2 regions of the Streptomyces afghaniensis genome follow, and region 2 is predicted to be linked to the other one. Evidence: riboswitches for the same ligand, from Rfam matches in the RefSeq annotation. Region 2 holds a riboswitch; the other holds the start of a gene.

Region 1 (10,179 bases), on a different contig from region 2:
ACCCTCATGTTCGGCACCCAGCTAGCCCCCGAGGGACGCTTCCCGACCATGCTCGACCGCGCCGACGCGGTCGGCCGCCAGGTCGTAGCGGACGTACGGCGTCCACACCGCCATGCTCGGCATCGCCCGGCTGCACAACCTCGCCCTCACGGGATGAACTCACGCCCCATACGCTCAGTCGATACAGAACTCGTTGCCCTCGATGTCCAGCATCGGAATGCACGAATCATTGCCGTCATACAGCGTTTGCACGTGTACCGCGCCGAGCGGGACCAGTCGTGCGCATTCGGCCTCAAGTGCCGCGAGGCGCTCTTTTCCCACAAGTCCGGTGCCGACCCGCACATCAAGATGCACCCGGTTCTTGGCAATCTTCCCTTCGGGGACGCGCTGGAAGTACAGCCGCGGGCCTACTCCTGAGGGATCAATGCAGGCGAACCAAGAATCCCGCTGCTCAGGTGGCTGCGAGCGCTTGTAATCATCCCAAGTCTCAAACCCCTCTGGTGGCGGCGGTACGACGTATCCCAACACCTCACACCAGAAACGAGCGAGACGCTCAGGTTCTGCGCAGTCAAAAGTGACTTGGAACTTCTTGATCGCAGACATCAGTTGCACCGTACCAAGGGACTTGGGGATCTACCGTTTGGTGAGGGAGACAGCGAGGTCTTCTCGGCAACGTGATGGTTGCAGTGTGCGATGGGATGCGGGTGCCCGCTCGTGGCCTAGTTCTGCGGTGCCAGGGTGCGCAGGACGCAGAACTCGTTGCCCTCGGGGTCTGCCATGACCACCCAGTTTCGGTCTGAGCTCTGGCCCACATCCGTCTTGGTGGCGCCGAGGCCGAGTAATCTGGTCACCTCGTCCTCGGTGCTGCCGTCGATCGGGCTGACGTCGAGGTGAAGCCGGTTCTTCACAGACTTGCCCTCCGGCACCTGGATGAACAGCAGGGTGGGCGGCATCTGGCGGGCACGTACATCTTCGACGGTCGGCACCCAGCAGCCGATCTCGACCTTGCCCTCGCTCCGGTCGATCACCTTGAAGTCCAGGACCTCGCACCAGAAGGCCGCGAGCCTCTCCGGATCGTGGCAGTCAACGGCCAGCTCGGTGAACCGACTTGTCATGACTCTCCCAGATGGTGCGGACGAGATTCAGAGTATGCCGCCCGTCCGACAGATCCGCGATCTTCCTGACCAAGGACATCAGGCGGGCTTGACCCCACATCAGATACGCGAGAAGTCCTGGTAGGAATAGGTCTGCGAAGATCACGTTCCGGAACCCAGAGGCCTTTACGCGTTGACCGGTATCACCTACACCGCAACACTCGACGTCGGCAGGGAGACCGCCGAGACTCTCGCCCGGTTCTTGCGCGAGCACCGCGAACGGCTCGGCACCCGCAGGGCACGCGGTCCCGGGGCGTCGGCTGGCCCAACTCGCGCGCAACGGGGTTTCGGTACCCACCGCGTACCGCTACTTGCACGAGGGGCTGACCGTACTGCCGACCACGCCCTGGATATGTCCACTGCGCTGGAACGGGCGGTGGTCGCCGGCCATACCCATCTCAACCTGGACGGCACCGTCCTCCGTACCGACCGCGTCGCTGCCCCGGCCCCAACGGCGCCGACCTCTGGTGGTCCGGGAAGCACAAGCACCACGGCGGCAACGTCCAGGTCATCTCAGCCCCCGACGGTTGGCCGATCTGGGTCTCCCCGGTCCGCCCCGGCCGCGAGCATGACACCAACTGCGCCCGCTCTCACGGCCTGGTCGACGCCCTGAACCGGCTCGCTTCCGCCCTCGACATTCCCACCCTGACCGACCTCGGCTATGAGAACGCCGGCGACGGCTTCCACCACCCGGTCAAGAAGCCCGAGGTAGGCGAACTCGCCTCGATCCCAGCGGCATCACACGGATCGCCCGAGCCGCCCTGGTCCTGCTCCAGCTGGAGCACGGCCGCACCACCTGAACAAAGATCACGAACCGTCACGATGACGAGCACCAGGAGCAGCAGGACGAGCAGAGCGAGCGCGGACATGATCGGTCCCCCCTTTGGGGCGAAAGCGAAACGTCTTCGTGGCTCTGCGGGCGGGGCGGAGGGAGCCCCTGTACTGGGGACGTTGTGCGAGGAGCTGGAGGTGGCTCCAGGTAGGTTGGCCGCTACCGAGGTGGGGGCTGTCGGCTCCCGGTGAGGGAATCGACCAACAAGGGGGCAGTGGCGGGGAATGACCGGACTGATCGGTATCGGGGTTCTCTTGCTGCCGTTCGGGCTGCGCATCTGGTACGTCGAGCGGAGCTTGAAGCGCAACGGGGTGCGGGTGGTCGCGAGGTGCATCGACCGGGTCTACGAAGGGGACAGCGTGGATCCCAAGAGTGTGGTGTGCGAGTACTTCGCCGAGGACGGCACCCGGATGCGCTGGATGGTGGGCGGTGAGCCCGCCTTCCCGGAGGTGGGCGACCAAGTCGAGCTGGTCTATGACGCACAGTACCCGAGCCAAGCCGAACGGTGGACGGACAAGAGAAGCCCGATCACGCTCGGCGTCGGCTGGACATTCCTGGCCGGGTTGTTGATAGCCACAGGCACGTTGGGAGTACTGCTCACCTGAGGTCACGAGGGGAAGTCAGTCATGCCGGTGTGAGCTTTCTGGTCCGGCCGATCATCCCCTGGTGCGCCGGGGCGAGAGGCCCCCCGGCCCCTCCCGGCGGGACTGGGATCGCGACTCCAGGCACGTCGGCGGGGTGAGGTCAGGGCGCGAAGTACCAGCAGTACAAGCTCAGGCCTCTCTCCGCACGACGGGTGGCCAGGGCTGACAGACGCTCAAGGAGGTCAACCGCGCTGTCGGGAGAAATCTCATTGTCCGGTTCGGAGGCGATCTCAGCCCATGTGAGGGCTGTGGTTCGGAGCCGATCCGTTCCTGCGCCGATAAAAGCGGTGCAGAGCGGCTGAGGAACAGCGAAGACAGTGAAGCCGTCGTTGGCCATGGGCACCACGTGCCTGAGCGGACTCTCGGCCCCCGTCAGCAGAGCCTCCCACCTCGCAACCGCCTCATCTGGATAGATGCCCTCACACGGCACGGCAGGCAAATCGTGGCTCTTGCGCGGTCCTACCCGCACTGCGGACTCGTCGTCTCCAGCAAGGAAGAACTCTCCTACAAGCACCATCTGTCGATTCTGGCATTCATTGGTACCCAGGAGGCCGGCCGAGTTACTGCTCCGCCGCCGGGGCGCTCGCGGACGCCCTCGAGCTGGGGGCAGGCGTCTGCCGCGCGGGGCGGGGGAGGCCGACCAGATGCTGGTGAACGGCTACGGCAGCCCCGCCTGCTGGTACTGGACGAGGCACAGCGCCTTCCGGCGCGGGCGCTGGAGTCCAGCTCGGGGAAGGCGTCCGCCATGTCCTCTGAAACTGGACCGGGGATACGGAACTCGTATCTGCGTGTCGTGCGTGCATCAGGCATGTGGTCATGGTGGGGAGGCCGGGACCGAGGGAGCCTCACCCGCAATGGGTGAGGCGTCTCGGACGCTGGGCACCGGCCCTACAAGGCGGCTGGGCCGTCGCCGGGAGGGGATGCGGGCGGGCTGCGGCGTGCCAGGACGGCCTGCAAGTCAGCGGGTGGCCGCCGTTGCACCGCCGTCCCGGCCGACGCTTGGCGGCCACCCGCTGGTGGACCGACACTCGTCGGGTGATCGGTTTGGTGTGTGGCTGTGGGCGGGTGGTGCTGGTGCTTCGGTAGCCGAGGCGACGGCGGTTGCTGGCCCCCGGCTGGGGGTCTGATCTGCAGGGTCTGTCGGGTAGCGGGCCGTGGTGAGCAGGTCGTGTCAGCTGCGCTGTGCAGGGTGCATGTGCTGTGCAGGGTGCATGTTCAGTTCAGCCCGCCTCGTCCCCCGCCTTGTCGGCGGGAACGGCCGGTCGGGTACGGCGCGCCGTCATCACACCGGCGGCCGCTGCGGTGGCGGCCAGGAGCACGGCGGCTGTGCCGAGCGCGTGTTCGGCCGCGGTGCGGGGGCCGCCGGTCGTGTCGAGGTAGATCCCGCCGATCAGAGCGACGCCGAGCGTTCCGCCGAGTTGTTGGACGGCGTTGAGCAGTCCCGCTGTGGAGCCGGTCTCCTGCGGTCCGACGGCTCCCAGCGCAGTGGTGAAGAACGGTGGCGTGAACAGCCCGGAGCCCAGCCCTGCCAACGCGAGGGCGAACGGGAGGGCCGTCGGGTAGGCGTCGGGGGCGGCGGCGCGGTAGGAGAGCGCGGCCGCGGCCAGGCCGCCGGCGAAGGTTGCGATGCCCGCGTGCATGACACGCCCGCCGTACCGGGGGACGAGGTGGCTTCCGGCGGCCCAGGAGGCGACGGCCAGTCCCGTGGACCAGGGCAGCAGGCTGAGTCCGGCGGTAAGCGGCCCGTCATGGAGGCCGAGTTCTAGGTGCAGGACGACGGTGATCATGACGCCGTTCATCACGGCGAAGAACAGCGTGGACGTAGCCAGTGCTGCAGGAAAGGAGCGGCCGCGCAGCAGGGCGGGTTCGATCGACGGGGCTTTGCCGCGACGGGCGGTGCGGCGTTGCTGGGCGACGAACACCGTGAGGACGACGGCGCCGGCTGCAGCGGTCGCCCACGCTGCGGGCCCGGGGCGGCCGGTGGCGAGCGGGCACACCAGCAAGGCGGTGCCGAGCATGGCCAGTGCGGTGCCGGCCGGGTCGAGGCGGGGGCGGACGGGGGCGCGGTCCTCGCGCAGCCGGGATGTGGCGGCCAGAACGGCGGCGGCCAGGGGGAGGTTGACGAGGAAGACGGCGCGCCAGGAGGCGCCGAGCAGGTCGGCGTGGGCGAGGACGCCGCCGAGCGCGGGGCCGGCGACGGCAGACAGCCCCATGACGGGACCGATCATGCCGAGAGCCTTGGACAGTTCGGGGCCGGTGAACATGGCGCGGATCAGCCCGAACGTCTGCGGGATGATCGCGGCAGCGGCGGCCCCTTGCAGGGCGCGCAGGATGATGAGAACGGTGGCGGTGGGAGCGAGCGCGCACGCCAGGGAGGTCGCGGCGAACACGATGACCCCGGTACAAAAGACGCGCTTGCGGCCGTGAATGTCGCCAAGGCGGGCGCCGGTGAGCAGGCCGAGGGCGAAGGCGAGGGTGTAGGAGGCGCTGAACCACGGGATGGTGGCGCCCGCTCCGCCGAGATCGGTGTGGATGACAGGCGCGGCGACCTGGACGATGGTGGCGTCGAGCAGGTTCATGGCCTCGGCGGCAAGGAGTGCGGCGAGCGCTGTCCAGCGCCACCGGTACGGCGCGGGCGCGTCGGCGAGGGTGCCCGGTGCGGCCGCCGCGGTGGCGGGTGTGCCGGTCGTGCCAGACATACGGTCTCCCTGGGGATACGAGTGGTGACGGACCGGTGACCACCGTGCCCACCCACCTGCATCAGCTTCCATTTCTTCGCAGTCGATGTGTGATTACTTCCATTCAGATCAGCTAATTTGCTGGATATGCTCGTACTGGATGATCTGGATAGAGGCCTGATCCATGCCCTGCAGGTGGAAGCGCGGGCGCCGTTCACGCTTATTGCCGAGATCCTCGGCTCCTCGACGCAAACCGTCGTCCGCCGCTACCGACGCCTGCACGCGCAGGCCGGGCTGCGGGTGGTGACGCTGCCGACACCGCGCAGCGCGGGCGCACACCAGTGGTTCGTGCGGCTGACGGCCGCGACGCGCAGCGCGCACGACATCGCGGTGGCGCTCGCGCGCCGACCGGACACCTCTTGGGTGCGGCTGACGTCCGGCGGCACGGAGATCGTGGCGATCATCCACACGGCACCCTCCGGTCCGGACGCGCACGCGCTGCTGTTACGCGACATCCCCCGCACTGCCGGAATCACCTCGGTCTCCGCCCACTACCTGCTGCACACCTACCTCGGCGGGCCGACCGCATGGCGGGGACGGGTGAACGTGCTGGACGAAGAGCAGGAGGCCCGGCTACGCGCTGAACGGGACACAAGCGGCGTCAGCGGACGAGCCGCGCACCCCGGGGACGAGCCGTACCTGCTGACCGACGCGGACCGGGTGTTGCTGGACGCATTGCGCGAGGACGCACGGGCCAGCTACGCGGAACTGGCGGCGGTGACCGGCACGACGGCGTCGACAGTGGCCCGCAGGCTCGCAGAACTGCGGGCACGCGGCGCACTCTTCTTCGACGTGGACGTGGACCCGGCGGTGGTGGGCATCACGGTGTCGGCGCTGTTGTGGATGCAGGTCGCGCCCGCGCACCTGGAGACGGTGGCCACCGCCCTGGCGGGCCACGAGGAACTGGCGCTGGTCGCGGCGACGACCGGGCCGACGAACCTGGTCGCGCATGCGCTGTGCCGGGACGCAGAGGCGCTCCACGCGTACCTCACGCAGCGCGTGGCATGGGAGGAAGTGGCACGCATTGAAACGGCCCCGGTACTGCGCACATACAAGGCAGCGGTGGCTCTGCGGACACCCTGACTCGCCCCGGTTCCGGCCGCTACGGCACATGCAAACCCCTCTGTCGTGGGGGCGCGCGCCGGTACTCCCGCACCATCAAAGTCGTACGGACCGCTGCACGGGCAGAGAAGACGTACCAGATGAGCAGACCTGGGGAACAGCCTGAGGGGTGGGGAATTCAATCAACGGGCGCCATCAGGGCGGCAGCGTCCCTGGTCACAGGCGAACGGTGAACCGGCCGTCGGGCAGTTTCCTAAGCCGGCCGCGGCAGGCCAGCCTGACCAGCTTCCCGTGCAGCGCCTCCGGTCTGGACTGCACGCCGATGTCCACCCCAGCATCTCGCCGACCTGCCGGGCCAAGACCGGTCCGGCGCCCTGCCGCACGGCGGCGAGAATGCGCCGGTAGTCCGACGGCAGAGCCCCCTCCTCCACGCCGGACGTGCGGTGCGGGATCAGCGTCACCGCCCGGCCGCCCACCTGCCCGGGCGTCGGCGCGGCCGAAGCACGCTCCCCGGCGAGTTGCTCACTCACCCGCTCAAGAACCCGTTCAGCTACCGCGAGTTCGTCGCGCTCGGCGCCGGACAGAACCTAGTGGACCGACGTTGTGGCCAACTGTGCTGCTGGCGTTGCCCCTTGAGCGAGGGGCGACCCGGACTTCGACGCTATGGACTGGGAGCTTGAAGGAGTTGGAGGTCCAGCCATGCTGGAGGAGAGGATCGAGGGCGGCCACCGGCTCGGGGCCTGGGGTGGGTGGATCACAAGCCGGAGTGCGACGTGCTGGCCCTCGCGGAGGACATCGTCGGTGGTCATGTCGTCGGTGGTCATGCGGACGATCCGGCTGACGGGCTGACTAGGTGTTTTTGAACTTCCGTTCATGATCAGTGGAAGTGCTATCCCCTAGAGTGGTACCTGGGCCGTGACTGGCGCTGAGGTGGAGCACCACCGGGGAGCGGTCTGACGAATCGGTCGATGCCGTGCGCCTGGGCGAGTGGTCAGCAACGCCAGGAGGCGACCATGTCGCAGACAGAGACAGCCCGGCTTATGGACGGCGTCAGCCTTGCCCGACGCATCGTTGAGGAGGCATCAGGCAGGGCGGCAGAGCTAGCTCGACGCGTTGGCGTGACGCCTTGCCTGGCAACGGTGCTGGTGGGTGAAGATCCGGCTTCGGTGACGTACGTCCGGATGAAGCGGGCCCGTTGCGCGAAGGCGGGTATCGAGTCCCGGCTTGTCAGCATGCCGGCCACCACTACGACCGCTGAGCTGGTAGAGACCCTTCAGTCCCTTTCTCAGGACGCTGGAGTGCACGGCATCTTGCTTCAGCACCCCTGCGGCCCTCACATCGATGAGCGGGCGGCGTTCGAGGCCATCGCGCCGGAGAAGGACGTCGACGGGGTCACGATGAGCTCCTTCGGGGCGATGAGCTTCGGGCTGCCTGGCTTCGCATCCTGCACCCCGGGCGGGATCATGCGGCTCTTGGACGAGTATGACGTCGATCTTGCAGGTCAGCATGCCGTTGTCGTGGGTCGAAGCGCGATCCTCGGCAAGCCCGTCGGAATGCTCTTGCTCGCCCGGGACGCCACTGTCACCTATTGCCATTCCCGCACGACCGATCTGGCCGCGACTGTGCGGGAAGCGGACGTTGTTGTGGCGGCCGTGGGACGGCCTCGGCTTATCCGCGGCGAAGACGTCAAGCCGGGGGCCGTCGTGATCGACGCCGGATACAACCCGGGCAACGTCGGCGATGTCGACTTCGACACCGCACGCACTCGTGCCCGCTTGATCACGCCAGTCCCCGGTGGGGTCGGCCCCATGACCATCGCAGTCCTGCTGGCGCAGACGGTTGATGCGGCATCCGCCCAGCACGGGTTGGCCAGCCGGTGAGCGGGGACACCCCTGGCCTTGGCGTCGACGACCATCCCCGAGGAACCGATCACCCCCGCCTCCCGCCACCGCCCGAGACGCCCGTCACCTGGCCGCCGCCGGCCACGGCGCGCTGACCGCCGAAACCGAGTGCGGTGCCCTCCGCTACCTAGGTCGACTGCTCCGGCGAGGGAAGTCTCGCGCCACCGCTTCCTCCGCAGCCGCAGCCGCAGCCGCAGCCGGTGCGGTCGGCTCGGAGAAGTCGGTCCACGGCTGTGTGGCCTGCAGCTGCAGGAGCAGCCCAAAGCCCACACGTTGGGTTTCACGAATGCGCGAGGAATAGTCAAGACCTGTGGATCGGCGTGCCATGCGACTTGTTGGTCGCGTCCTGATTCCTGGCTGGTTTCTTCGGCGGGTCGTTCGATGAGTATGGACTCAGCGGAATGTCTTTGGTCCTAGGATCGGGCCATGAGCAGGACCGACCGCGCCAGCCGGGTGATCGCGGCGTCACCGGCGACTGTCTACGACGCCCTCCTCGACCGGGAGTCGCTTGAGGCCTGGTTGCCGCCGGACGGCATGCGCGGGCGGGTCGAGCGGTGGGATCCCCGGCCTGGCGGCGGGTTCCGGATGGTTCTCACCTACCTCGACTCCTCCGACAGCCCCGGCAAGACCTCTGATGCGACGGATGTCGTCGACGTCGGGTTCGCCGACCTGGTGCCACCGGAGCGCGTGGTGCAGCGGGCGGTGTTCGAGGCCGACGACCCATCGTACGCGGGCACCATGACGATGACCTGGCACCTCGCCGCCGCCGGTGACGGGACCGAGGTGACCGTCACCGCCACGGACGTGCCACCCGGCATCGACCAAGCGGACCACGAAGCTGGGATCGCCTCCTCGCTGGCCAACCTGGCGTCGTACGTCGAAGCGGCCGGCTGACTCAAGACGGCTGCGCCCGGGCCCGGCCATGATGCCCTCTCCCGCGGAGTAATTGTCAAGATCAGTGGCTCGGTTGTGGTTGTTCAAGCGGCATGAGTCTCGGTGCGTTCGACGAGGTGGCCGCGTTCGAAGCGGGCTCCGGCCCGGACGAGTGCGACGAGGTGGGGTGCGTTCACGGCTCGCCAGCGCTGCTGGGCGGACTCGACGAGCTTGGAGACCATCGCGAGAGCGGCGGCCGCGCTGCCCGCTCGGGGCTCGGCGCGTGCGTGGTCGTCTCCGGCCAAGTGGCGCGGGGTGACCAAGTACGCCGGGTCAGGCAAGTCAAGGCAGGAGGGTTCGCTGGTGGTGCGTATCAGAGGCGCCTCCGTGGGCTCGGGGGTGGTGCCCAGCAGGGCGTTGGCGTGCTGTCCGTGCACCAGCCCTTCAGGGGGTCTTTCCTGTCTGCCCCCGGCGAACTGTCCTTTGACAGCAAAGTTAGTGCGTTGTGGCAAAGGGAGTCCCTGTTCGATGAGCAGCGGCTTCTTCGTGTGCGGGGCGTGATCGCGGCGGAGTAGGGGCAGGCAGCGGACGGCTTGTTGTGGATCGAGGAGGGTGCGATGCCGTCGGTGCTGGGGTTGATGGAACAGCGTGAGGCGCGGGCGAGGCAGCATCTGGCGTCCAGGACAGAGGTCCTGGAGCAGGCTCAGGCGGAGGTGGATGCCGCGCGGGAGCGGGTCGAGCGTGCCCGGGTGGGGCGTGAGGAACTGGTGTCGGTGCTGGCGGAGGAGAGCCCGGTTGATACGCCGGCTTCCGTGCCGTCTGGTCGTGAGGCGGCTGCTGCCGGGGGATCGATCGGTTTGGGCGCGGGGCATGGCGAGAGGCCGCCGGTGTGGCGGTCGGGCATGGGTGAGGAGGTGCTCAGCGACCTGTACCGGGAGGTGTTCGCCGCGGTGGTGGCTGCTTCGGGGCCGGTGA
Region 2 (10,179 bases):
GTGATGTACAGCGCTGTTCGGTGGTACGGCTGTGCGCGGGAGCGGGTTCAGTGCTTGGCGGGCAGGAAGCCGACCTTGTCGTACGCCTGGGCGAGGGTCTCCGCGGCGACGGCGCGGGCCTTCTCGGCGCCCTTGGCGAGGATCGAGTCGAGCGTCTCCGGGTCGTCCAGGTACTGCTGGGTGCGCTCCCGGAACGGCGTGACGAAGTCGACCATGATCTCGGCGAGGTCGGTCTTGAGCGCGCCGTACATCTTGCCGGTGTACTTCTCCTCCAGCTCACCGATGGTCTCGCCGGTGAGGGTCGAGTAGATCGTGAGGAGGTTGCTGATGCCCGGCTTGTTCTCGGCGTCGTAGCGGATCACCGTGTCCGTGTCCGTGACCGCGCTCTTGACCTTCTTCGCGGTGGCCTTCGGCTCGTCGAGGAGGTTGATGAGGCCCTTCGGCGTGGACGCCGACTTGCTCATCTTGATCGACGGGTCCTGAAGGTCGTAGATCTTCGCCGTCTCCCGGAGGATGTACGGCTTCGGGACGGTGAACGTCTGGCCGAAACGGCCGTTGAAGCGCTCGGCGAGGTCGCGGGTGAGCTCGACGTGCTGGCGCTGGTCCTCGCCGACCGGGACCTCGTGCGCCTGGTAGAGCAGGATGTCCGCGACCTGCAGGATGGGGTACGTGAACAGGCCCACGGAGGCGCGCTCGGCGCCCTGCTTGGCGGCCTTGTCCTTGAACTGGGTCATCCGGCCGGCCTCGCCGAAGCCGGTGAGGCAGTTCATCACCCAGGCGAGCTGGGCGTGCTCGGGGACGTGGCTCTGGACGAAGAGCGTGCAGCGGTCCGGGTCCAGCCCCGCGGCGAGCAGCTGGGCGGCGGCCAGGCGCGTGTTCGCACGCAGGTCCTTCGGGTCCTGCGGGATGGTGATCGCGTGCAGGTCGACGACCATGTAGAACGCGTCGTGGGTCTCCTGCAGGGCCACCCACTGGCGGACGGCGCCGAGGTAGTTGCCGAGGTGGAACGAGCCGGCGGTGGGCTGGATTCCGGAGAGCACGCGGGGTCGGTCAGAGGCCATGTTGCTTATTGTCTCAGAGGGCCGCGGGTGGTTTCGGCGGTGGGGAACTGCGGACCCTTGTGGCTGGTCGCGCAGTCCCCCGCGCCCCTTACGGGGCGCTTCAGCCGAGGTCGATCTCCGGGTACAGGGGGAAGCCGGCGACCAGGTCGGTCGCCCTGCGGGAGATCTCGTCGGCGATCTTCGCGTCGAGGACGTGGGCCGCCTTGGAGGGGGCGCCCGACTTGGTCGTGCCCGGCTCCGTGGTGGTGAGGACGCGGTCGATCAGGCCGGCGACCTCGTCCATCTCCGCCGTACCCAGGCCGCGGGTGGTCAGGGCCGGGGTGCCGATGCGGATGCCGGAGGTGTACCAGGCGCCGTTCGGGTCGGCGGGGATCGCGTTGCGGTTGGTGACGATGCCCGACTCCAGCAGCGCGGCCTCGGCCTGGCGGCCGGTGAGGCCGTAGGAGGAGGCGACGTCGATCAGGTTCAGGTGGTTGTCCGTGCCGCCCGTCACGAGGGTCGCGCCGCGGCGCATCAGGCCTTCGGCCAGGGCCCGGGAGTTGTCGACGATGCGCTGGGCGTAGTCGCGGAAGGACTCCTGGCGGGCCTCCGCGAGGGCGACGGCCTTGGCGGCCATGACGTGCGGGAGCGGGCCGCCGAGGACCATCGGGCAGCCCCGGTCGACCTGGTCCTTCAGGGAGTCGTCGCACAGGACCATGCCGCCGCGCGGGCCGCGCAGCGACTTGTGGGTGGTCGTCGTCACGATCTGGGCGTGCGGGACCGGGTCGAAGTCGCCGGTGAGGACCTTGCCCGCGACCAGGCCGGCGAAGTGCGCCATGTCGACCATGAGCGTCGCGCCGACCTCGTCGGCGATCTCGCGCATGATCCGGAAGTTCACCAGGCGGGGGTAGGCCGAGTAGCCCGCGACGATGATCAGCGGCTTGAACTCGCGGGCCGAGGTGCGCAGGGCCTCGTAGTCGATGAGGCCGGTGGCCGGGTCCGTGCCGTAGGAGCGCTGGTCGAACATCTTGCCGGAGATGTTCGGGCGGAAGCCGTGGGTGAGGTGGCCGCCGGCGTCCAGGGACATGCCGAGCATGCGCTGGTTGCCGAAGGCGCGGCGCAGCTCCGCCCAGTCGGCCTCGGAGAGGTCGTTGACCTGGCGGGCGCCGGCCTTCTCCAGGGCGGGGACCTCGACGCGCTGGGCGAGGACCGACCAGAAGGCGACGAGGTTGGCGTCGATGCCGGAGTGCGGCTGGACGTAGGCGTGGCGGGCGCCGAAGAGCTCCTTGGCGTGCTCGGCGGCGAGGGACTCGACGGTGTCGACGTTGCGGCAGCCGGCGTAGAAGCGGCGGCCGATGGTGCCCTCGGCGTACTTGTCGCTGAACCAGTTGCCCATCGCCAGCAGCGTGGCCGGGGAGGCGTAGTTCTCCGAGGCGATCAGCTTGAGCATCTCGCGCTGGTCGGCGACCTCCTGGCCGATGGCGTCGGCTACGCGCGGCTCGACGGCGCGGATGACGTCGAGGGCGGCGCGGTAGGCGGTGGAAGCGGTGGAGAGGGGCTCGGCTGGCATGTGGGACCTCCGGACGTTGCGTTCAGCGTTCACGGTACGGCCCAGGCGCACGGCTCTCTCTGCTCGGGCCGCTCCCCGATGGTTGATCCATCCCAGCGCGCCAGTCACGGCCCGGGGATCAGCCTACCGGGCGGGCCCGGGGAGCGTCTGCCGGGTTGGTGAGCGTTGCCGAGTGCGGGCGCGTCGTGGCTTGTCGCGCAGTTCCCCGCGCCCCTGGGTACGTTCCCCCTGAGCTCCGTTTACAAGATCACGTGGGGCAGGAAGCGGGCGTACTCGTCGGTGATCAGGCCCGACGACTCGCGGATGCCCAGGCCCGCCGACTCGTTCTCCACCACCCAGGCGCCCAGGACCACGCGGTTGCCGTCGAAGTCGGGCAGGGGGGCCAGCTGCTGGTAGCAGCAGGGTTCGTCGCGGAGGGCGGGTGGTGAGCCGGGCTCGTGGATCGTGACGCCGGCTCCCTCTCGGCCCAGGAGGGGCTTGGCGACCCAGCCCTTGGCGGGCAGGTCCCGGGGGCCGTCCAGGTAGGCCGGGAGGAGGTTGGGGTGGCCGGGGTACAGCTCCCAGAGGATGGCCAGGAGCGCCTTGTTGCTGAGGAGCATTTTCCAGGCCGGCTCGATCCAGAGGGTCGTGCCCGTGCCGCCGCCGTTGTCGAGGGTGTCCAGGACGTGGTCCGCGAAGCGGTCGGTGGTGAGCCACTCCCAGGGGTAGAGCTTGAAGATGCTGCGGATGAAGCGGAGGCGGTTGTCGACGAAGCGGCCGGAGAGGCGGTCCCAGCCGATCTCCTCCATGGAGATCCAGTCGGTGTCCAGGCCTGCCTGCTCGGCGGTTTCCTTGAGGTAGGCGACCGTCATCAGGTCCTCGCCGAGTTCGTCGGCGGAGGAGTACGCGAAGTACAGGGGGCTGCCCGGCGGCAGGAGGGCGGCCTGTTTCCGCCAGGCGTCGATCAGGCGTTCGTGGAGGGAGTTCCACTGGTCGGCGCCGGGGAAGCGGTCCTCCATCCAGAACCACTGGGCGGACGCGGCCTCCACCAGTGAGGTGGGGGTGTCGGCGTTGTACTCCAGGAGCCTGGCCGGGCCGGTGCCGTCGTAGCGGAGGTCGAAACGGCCGTAGACGGAGGGGAGTTCGGCACGGCGGTGCCAGGACTCGGCGACCGTCCGGGCCACGCGGGGGTCGGTGATGCCCAGGTCCGCGAAACGGTCCTCCGTGACGATGTGTTCGGCCGCCGCCAGGCACATGCGGTGGAGTTCCTCGACGACCTCTTCCAGGGCCTCGATCTCCGGGAGGGTGAAGGCGTAGTAGGCGCTTTCATCCCAGTAGGGGCGCAGGGAGTCGTCGGGGTAGCGGGTGAGGGGGTAGATCAGGCCCTGTTCCTCGACGGTCTGCTGCCAGTCGGGGCGGGGGGTGATGGTGCGGCGTTCCATGTGCGTACGACCCCGGTCAGCCGCCGCCGCTGCCGGAGCCCGAGCAGCCGAAGCCGCCCCGGTCGACGGCCTCGCTGCGGCTGAAGGTGCCGTTGTCGGCGTAGCGGCCGCTGACGTCGGCGTCGTAGTACCAGTCGGCGTTCGTGGTGCCGGTCCTGCCGGTCTTCTTGCGACCCTTGCCGTACGAGGAGGACGAGGAGCCCGACTTGCAGTTCTTGTCGGCGACGATCTTGTAGCCGTTGATGTAGTCGTAGCTGTCCCGGTCCACGCAGCGGCGGTCCGGGTCGGAGCCGCACGCGGACAGGGCCGCCGCGAGGACACCCATGCCGCCCAGCACCACCGTGCTCGAGCGCAGTCGTCGCCGTGTTTCAGCCATGTGCGTGTCTCCCCGTGTCCCCGTGTACTGCGTGTCCCTGTCATGTACTGCCGAGCAGTCAGCCTAGAGACCGGTGTGAACGGGCCCGCACGACCCCCCGGCTCACGCCCTCTCCCCTACTGTCGTTTTGTGATCTTTGGAATGGTGTGCGCCCTTGGTGCGGCGGTCTGCTTCGGCACGGCGACGGTGCTGCAGGCGATGGCCGCGCGGGCGGTGGCGAGCGGCCCGGGCGGGGACGTGGCGCTGTTGTGGCGGGCGCTGCGGCAGTGGCGGTATCTGGCCGGGCTCGGGATGGACGGGCTCGGTTTCCTGCTCCAGATCGTCGCGCTGCGGTCCGTGCCGATCTACGCCGTGGGGGCGGCGCTGGCCGCGAGCCTCGCGGTGACGGCCGTGGTGGCGGCGCGGCTGCTCAAGGCGCGGCTGAGCCGCGTGGAGTGGGCGGCGGTGGGGGTCGTGTGCGCCGGGCTCGCGCTGCTGGGGCTGGCCTCCGGCGCGGAGGGCGACGAGGGCGGGCCGGTCTGGCTGAAGTGGGCGATGCTCGCGGCGGCGGGCGGGGTGCTGCTGCTCGGGGCGGTGGGCGGGCGGCTGCCCGAGCGGGGGCGGGCGCTGGCGCTCGGGCTGGGTGCCGGGCTCGGGTTCGGGGTGGTGGAGGTCGCGGTGCGGCTCATCGACGGGCTGACGCCCGGTGCGCTCCTCACGAACCCCGCGGTGTACGCGCTGCTGCTCGGCGGCGGGGCCGCGTTCCTGTTGCTGACCTCCGCCCTCCAGCGCGGGTCGGTGACGACGGCGACCGCCGGGCTGGTGCTCGGGGAGACCGTCGCGCCGGCACTGATCGGAGTGGTGTGGCTCGGGGACCGCACGCGGCCCGGGCTGGGCTGGCTGGCGGTGTTCGGTTTCGCGGTGGCGGTGGCCGGGGCGCTGGCGCTGTCGCGGTTCGGGGAGGCGCCGGTCGAGCAGGAGGAGAGCGCGGTCACGCCCAGGTGATCGAGGCTCACGCCCCCGCGCTCCGAGGTGTTTCCCACCTGCCCAAAAGCTTCACTTTCCGGACGATCGGAAAATTGTTTGTTGAATCTTGAACGCGGGTGAACCGCTTTCCGTATGGGACGGCGTGACCAGTAATCCCGTCACGGTCACCGTGGCCTATCGCGTGACGCCGGGCCGTGCGGCCGACTTCCACTCCTGGGGGTGGGCCATGCTGGGCGCGACCGCGCGGCAACCGGGGTTTCTGGGGGGTGGGGTACTTGTCGACGGAGGGGCGGAGTGGCATGTCGTCTATCGCTTCGCCAGCGAGGGTTCGGCCCTGGCCTGGGAGAAATCGCCTTCCCGGGCACAGTGGGACGCCCGGCTGGACGGACTTGCCCAGGAGGCGGCGCGCAGGCGGGTGCGGGGGGCCCGGGCCTGGTTCGAGGCGCAGACTCTGACACCGGCGCCGCCGGCTCCGCCGTCGAAATGGAAACTGTGGTTCGTGAATATGAGCGCGGTTTTTCCCCCGGTGCTCCTGTTCAATCTGACGGTGCTTCCCTATCTCGGTGACCTCAATGCACTGATCCGCACGTTGTTGTTATGTCTGTGCGTGACGGCCCTTGTCACCTGGATTCTCATGCCGCGGCTCCAGCGTTTCTTCAGGAAATGGCTGTACCCGTCGCTCCAGGCGCTCCGCGGTCGGCACAAACGCCGGGCCACGTAGGCCCGCGAACGAACAGAGGGAGGTGGGCGGGTGAAGACCCTGCTCATCGACAATTACGACTCGTACACGTACAACCTGTTCCAGCTGATCGCCGAGGTCAACGGCGAGGAGCCGGTGGTCGTCCGCAACGACGCCGCCGTCGACGGGGTTCCGGATCTCCGGGATTTCGACAACCTGGTGGTGTCCCCGGGCCCTGGGCACCCGGCGGACGCGCGTGACTTCGGCATCGCGGCGAGGCTGGTCGCGACCTCCCCGGTTCCGGTGCTCGGTGTGTGTCTCGGCCATCAGGGGATCGCGCTCGGGGAGCGGGGGGTGGTGGGGCCCGCGCCGGAGCCGCGGCACGGGCATCTCTCCACGATCCGGCACGACGAACGCGACCTGTTCCATGGCCTGCCGCAGAACTTCACCGCCGTCCGCTACCACTCGCTGTCCGTGCGCGAGCCGCTGCCGGAGATGCTGGAGGCCACGGCCTGGGCGGAGGACGGCGTCCTGATGGGACTGCGGCACCGCACCCGGCCACTGTGGGGCGTGCAGTTCCACCCGGAGTCCGTCCTCACGGAGTACGGCCATCGCATGCTCGTGAACTTCCGCAACCTGACCGCGGAGCGGGCCGGCAAGCTCCGGACGAAGAACACGGCCGTGCCGTCACCGGAGGCGGCCGGACGCCGCGTGGTGGTACCGGAGTGCGAGGCCGGGATCGCTCGGCCATGGGCGCCGCGCCGCTGGCCTGCGGCCGCGCTCCAGGCAGCGGTGATCCCGGTGACCGGGGCAGTTGCACCGGCCGCCGGGGGTGGGCGGCTGGGCGGGATGGCGCCGGCCGGGTGGTCGAGCGGGAGCGTCCTGCCCGGAGGGGCCGCGTCGCCCTCCGGGGCCGGTCCATCCACCGGGTCTGGCCCGTCCGACGGGGCAGGGACGACTGACGGGGCAGGGACGACTGGCGGGACGGTGCCGTCCACCGGGACCGTGCCCGCTTCCGGAACCAGCCCGTCCGACGCGACCGGGACCGCTGACCCGGCCGGGACGGCCGACGGGGCGGTAACGCCCACCGGGACGACCGAGCCCGCCCCCGGAACCCGCCCCTCCACCGAAGCCAGCCCGTCCTTCGCGACCGGGACCGCTGACCCGGCCGGGACGGCTGACAAGGCCAGGTCGGCCGACGCCGCCGGGACGGCCGACGGGGCGGTGCCGTCCGCCGGGAGCGTGGTCGCCTCCGGAGCCGGTCCGGTTGGTGGGCCTGGTCGGGTCGTCGTGGCCGGTTCGTCCGCAGGGGCTGGGGCCGGCTCGGTCGGCGGGGTGGAGCGCGAGGGTGACCCGGGCGCGGGGCGGGGCGAGGACGGGGCGGTCGGGGACTCCGGCCCCTCCGGCTCCGTGGCGCCGCCCAGCGCCACCATCCCCCGCCCCCGGCGCCCCCACCGTGTCGGGTACCGGCTGCACAGTCGGCGGATCGTCGGGGCCGTGGATGTCGAGGCGGCCTTCGGGCGGATGTACGCGGGGGCCCCGCGGGCGTTCTGGCTCGACAGTTCGCTCGTGGAGCCGGGGCGGTCGCGGTTCTCGTTCTTCGGGGACGGCAGCGGGCCGCTCGCCGAGTTCGTGCGGTACGACGTCGAAAGCGGGCGCTGTGAGATCGAGCGGGCGGGGCGGCCGGTGAGAAAGGTCGCGGCCAGTGTCTTCGACTATCTCAAGCGGCAGTTGGGCAACCGCCGTGTGGACGCGACCGGGCTGCCGTTCGACTTCACCGGAGGGTACGTCGGCTACTTCGGCTACGAGGTGAAGGCGGACTGCGGGTCGCCCAACCGGCACCGCTCCCCGGTCCCGGACGCCGCCTGGCTGTTCGCCGACCGGGTGATCGCGGTGGACCACCAGGAGGGCTTCACGTACGCCGTCTGCCTCGCGGAGGACACCCCGCAGGCCGCGCGGGAGGCCGCCGACTGGCTGGAGAGCACCCTGGCCGACCTGACCTGCGTGGCGACGCAGCGGCCGCCCCTGCCCGTGCCGCCGGCCCCGGCGGACCCGGGCGCCGCCGAGCCGTGGCTGGTGCGCGACCGGGCGACCTATCTCGCGGACATCGAGGCGTGCAAGCGGGAGTTGCGCGCGGGCACCAGTTACGAGGTCTGCCTGACCAACGCCGCCCGGTTACCCGCACCGCCCGACGCGCTGGAGTTCTACCGGACGCTGCGCCGCGACAACCCGGCCCCGTACGCGGCGTTCCTGAGATTCGGGGAGCTGGAGGTGGCCGGGTCCTCGCCCGAGCGGTTCCTGCGGATCGGGCGGGACGGCACCGCCGAGGCCAGGCCCATCAAGGGGACCGCGCCGAGGGGGGACGGGCCGGAGGAGGACGCCCGGCTGCGGGACGCGCTGGCGTCGGACGCCAAGACCAGGGCCGAGAACCTGATGATCGTCGATCTGCTCCGCAACGACCTGGGCCGGGTCTGCCGGACGGGCTCGGTGCGGGTCTCCAAGCTCATGGCCACGGAGACGTACGCCACCGTGCACCAGCTCGTCTCGACCGTGCAGGGCAGGCTGCGGGCGGACACGGACGCGGTGGACTGTGTCCGGGCCTGTTTTCCCGGCGGCTCGATGACCGGCGCGCCGAAGCTGCGCACGCTGGAGATCATCGACTCGCTGGAGTCCGAGGCCCGGGGCGTGTACTCGGGCGCCCTCGGTTACTTCGGGTGCGGCGGCGGCGCGGACCTCAGCATCGTCATCCGTACGGCCGTGTTCGCCGACGGCCAGATGCATCTGGGGGCGGGCGGGGCGATCGTCCTCGGCTCCGATCCGGACGCGGAGTACGAGGAGATGCTGCTGAAGACCGCGGCCCCGATGCGGGCCCTGCACCAGCACACGGCCGACCGGATCCGGTGGCAGGCCCCGCCGGGTGACCGGGCCGGGGCCACCGAGGAGGCGCGGCGATGACCAGTCCGCAGGCGGTGCTGCACCCCGCCGAGGCCGAGGCGCCCGGGAACCTCGCGGCCCAGCTCGAAGAGCTCGCCGAGCGGCGCGGATGGGGCGGGCGGACCGCCTTCCACCAGGGGCACCGGGCCTGGACCCACGGCGAGGTGCACGACCTCGCGGCCCGGGCCGCCACCGTGCTCGCCGGGCACGGGGTGCGCCCCGGGGACCGCGTACTGCTGGCCCTGCCCGACTCCCTCGCCTGGGTGACGGCCTTCCTCGCCACCGCCCGTCTCGGCGCCGTCGCGGTCCTGGTCAACCCCGAACTCCCCGCGGCCGACCACGCGTTCCTGGCCGAGGACACCGAAGCCGTGCTCTGTGTGACGGGCCCGGGCCTGGAGGAGCGGTTCGCCGGACGGGCCCGCCTGGGCGCCGACCAGCTCATGGCGCTCGCCCCCGCCGCCGAGCCCGCGCCCGCCCACCAGGTCCACGCGCACACCCCGCTCTACGTCCAGTACACCTCCGGCACCACGGGCCGCCCCAAGGGCGTCGTGCACACGCACGGCGACCCGCGGACGTACCACGACCTCGTCGGCCGGCGGGTGCTGCGGATCACCGCGGAGGACGTCACCCTGTCGGTGTCGAAGCTGTTCTTCGCCTACGGCTTCGGCAACGCCTTCGTCTTCCCGCTGTTCTCCGGCTCGTCCGCGGTGCTGGTGGACCGGCGCCCCACCCCTGCGACCATCGACGAACTCGTCGCCCGGCACCGGGTGACGCTGCTGTACTCCGTGCCGTCCGCGTACGCCGCGCTGGTGGCCGAGCGGGGCCACGGGCACGAGGGCTGCTTCGCCTCGGTGCGGGCCGCGGTGTCGGCCGGCGAGGGGCTGCCCGAGGGGCTCGCCAAGCAGGTGAGCGCGTTGCTCGGCGCGCCCGTGCTGGAGCAGATCGGCTCCACGGAGGCCGGTCACGCGTTCTGCGCCAACGGTTTCGCCCACAACCACCCGGGCACCGTCGGCCGTCCCGTGCCCGGCTTCGAGGTGGAGCTGCGGGACCGGGACGGCCGCCCGGTGCCGGACGGCGAGGAGGGCGAGATGTGGGTGCGCGGGCCGACGGTGACGCCCGGCTATCTGAACCGGCCCGAGGAGACCGCCCGGACCCTGGTGGGCGGCTGGCTGGCCACCCGTGACCGGGCGTGC

What was found. Region 2 has a riboswitch for ZMP and ZTP ahead of ACH4G3_RS24780 (glycine hydroxymethyltransferase). Riboswitches for the same ligand answer to the same signal wherever they lie in the genome.
Region 1: it holds a riboswitch for ZMP and ZTP, as region 2 does, so the genes downstream of both, ACH4G3_RS18625 (bifunctional 5,10-methylenetetrahydrofolate dehydrogenase/5,10-methenyltetrahydrofolate cyclohydrolase) here and ACH4G3_RS24780 (glycine hydroxymethyltransferase) in region 2, are expected to answer to the same signal.

What each region holds. Positions count from the first base shown of each region.
Region 1 is NZ_JBIRGJ010000004.1:889,151-899,329, forward strand. It holds gene ACH4G3_RS18590 (VOC family protein) at 175-603, opposite strand; gene ACH4G3_RS18595 (VOC family protein) at 720-1,115, opposite strand; partial or broken gene ACH4G3_RS18600 (transposase family protein) at 1,288-1,954, shown strand; gene ACH4G3_RS18605 (DUF3592 domain-containing protein) at 2,211-2,591, shown strand; gene ACH4G3_RS18610 (hypothetical protein) at 2,731-3,147, opposite strand; gene ACH4G3_RS18615 (MFS transporter) at 3,851-5,329, opposite strand; gene ACH4G3_RS18620 (Lrp/AsnC family transcriptional regulator) at 5,456-6,451, shown strand; ZMP/ZTP riboswitch at 7,336-7,422, shown strand; gene ACH4G3_RS18625 (bifunctional 5,10-methylenetetrahydrofolate dehydrogenase/5,10-methenyltetrahydrofolate cyclohydrolase) at 7,444-8,310, shown strand; gene ACH4G3_RS18630 (SRPBCC family protein) at 8,758-9,225, shown strand; partial or broken gene ACH4G3_RS18635 (IS256 family transposase) at 9,309-9,470, opposite strand; gene ACH4G3_RS18640 (BAR domain-containing protein) at 9,822-10,179, shown strand, end outside.
Region 2 is NZ_JBIRGJ010000006.1:501,405-511,583, reverse strand. It holds gene trpS (tryptophan--tRNA ligase) at 48-1,061, opposite strand; gene ACH4G3_RS24780 (glycine hydroxymethyltransferase) at 1,162-2,643, opposite strand; ZMP/ZTP riboswitch at 2,643-2,728, opposite strand; gene ACH4G3_RS24775 (glutathionylspermidine synthase family protein) at 2,850-4,031, opposite strand; gene ACH4G3_RS24770 (hypothetical protein) at 4,048-4,407, opposite strand; gene ACH4G3_RS24765 (DMT family transporter) at 4,549-5,391, shown strand; gene ACH4G3_RS24760 (antibiotic biosynthesis monooxygenase) at 5,480-6,094, shown strand; gene pabB (aminodeoxychorismate synthase component I) at 6,125-9,007, shown strand; gene ACH4G3_RS24750 (AMP-binding protein) at 9,004-10,179, shown strand, end outside.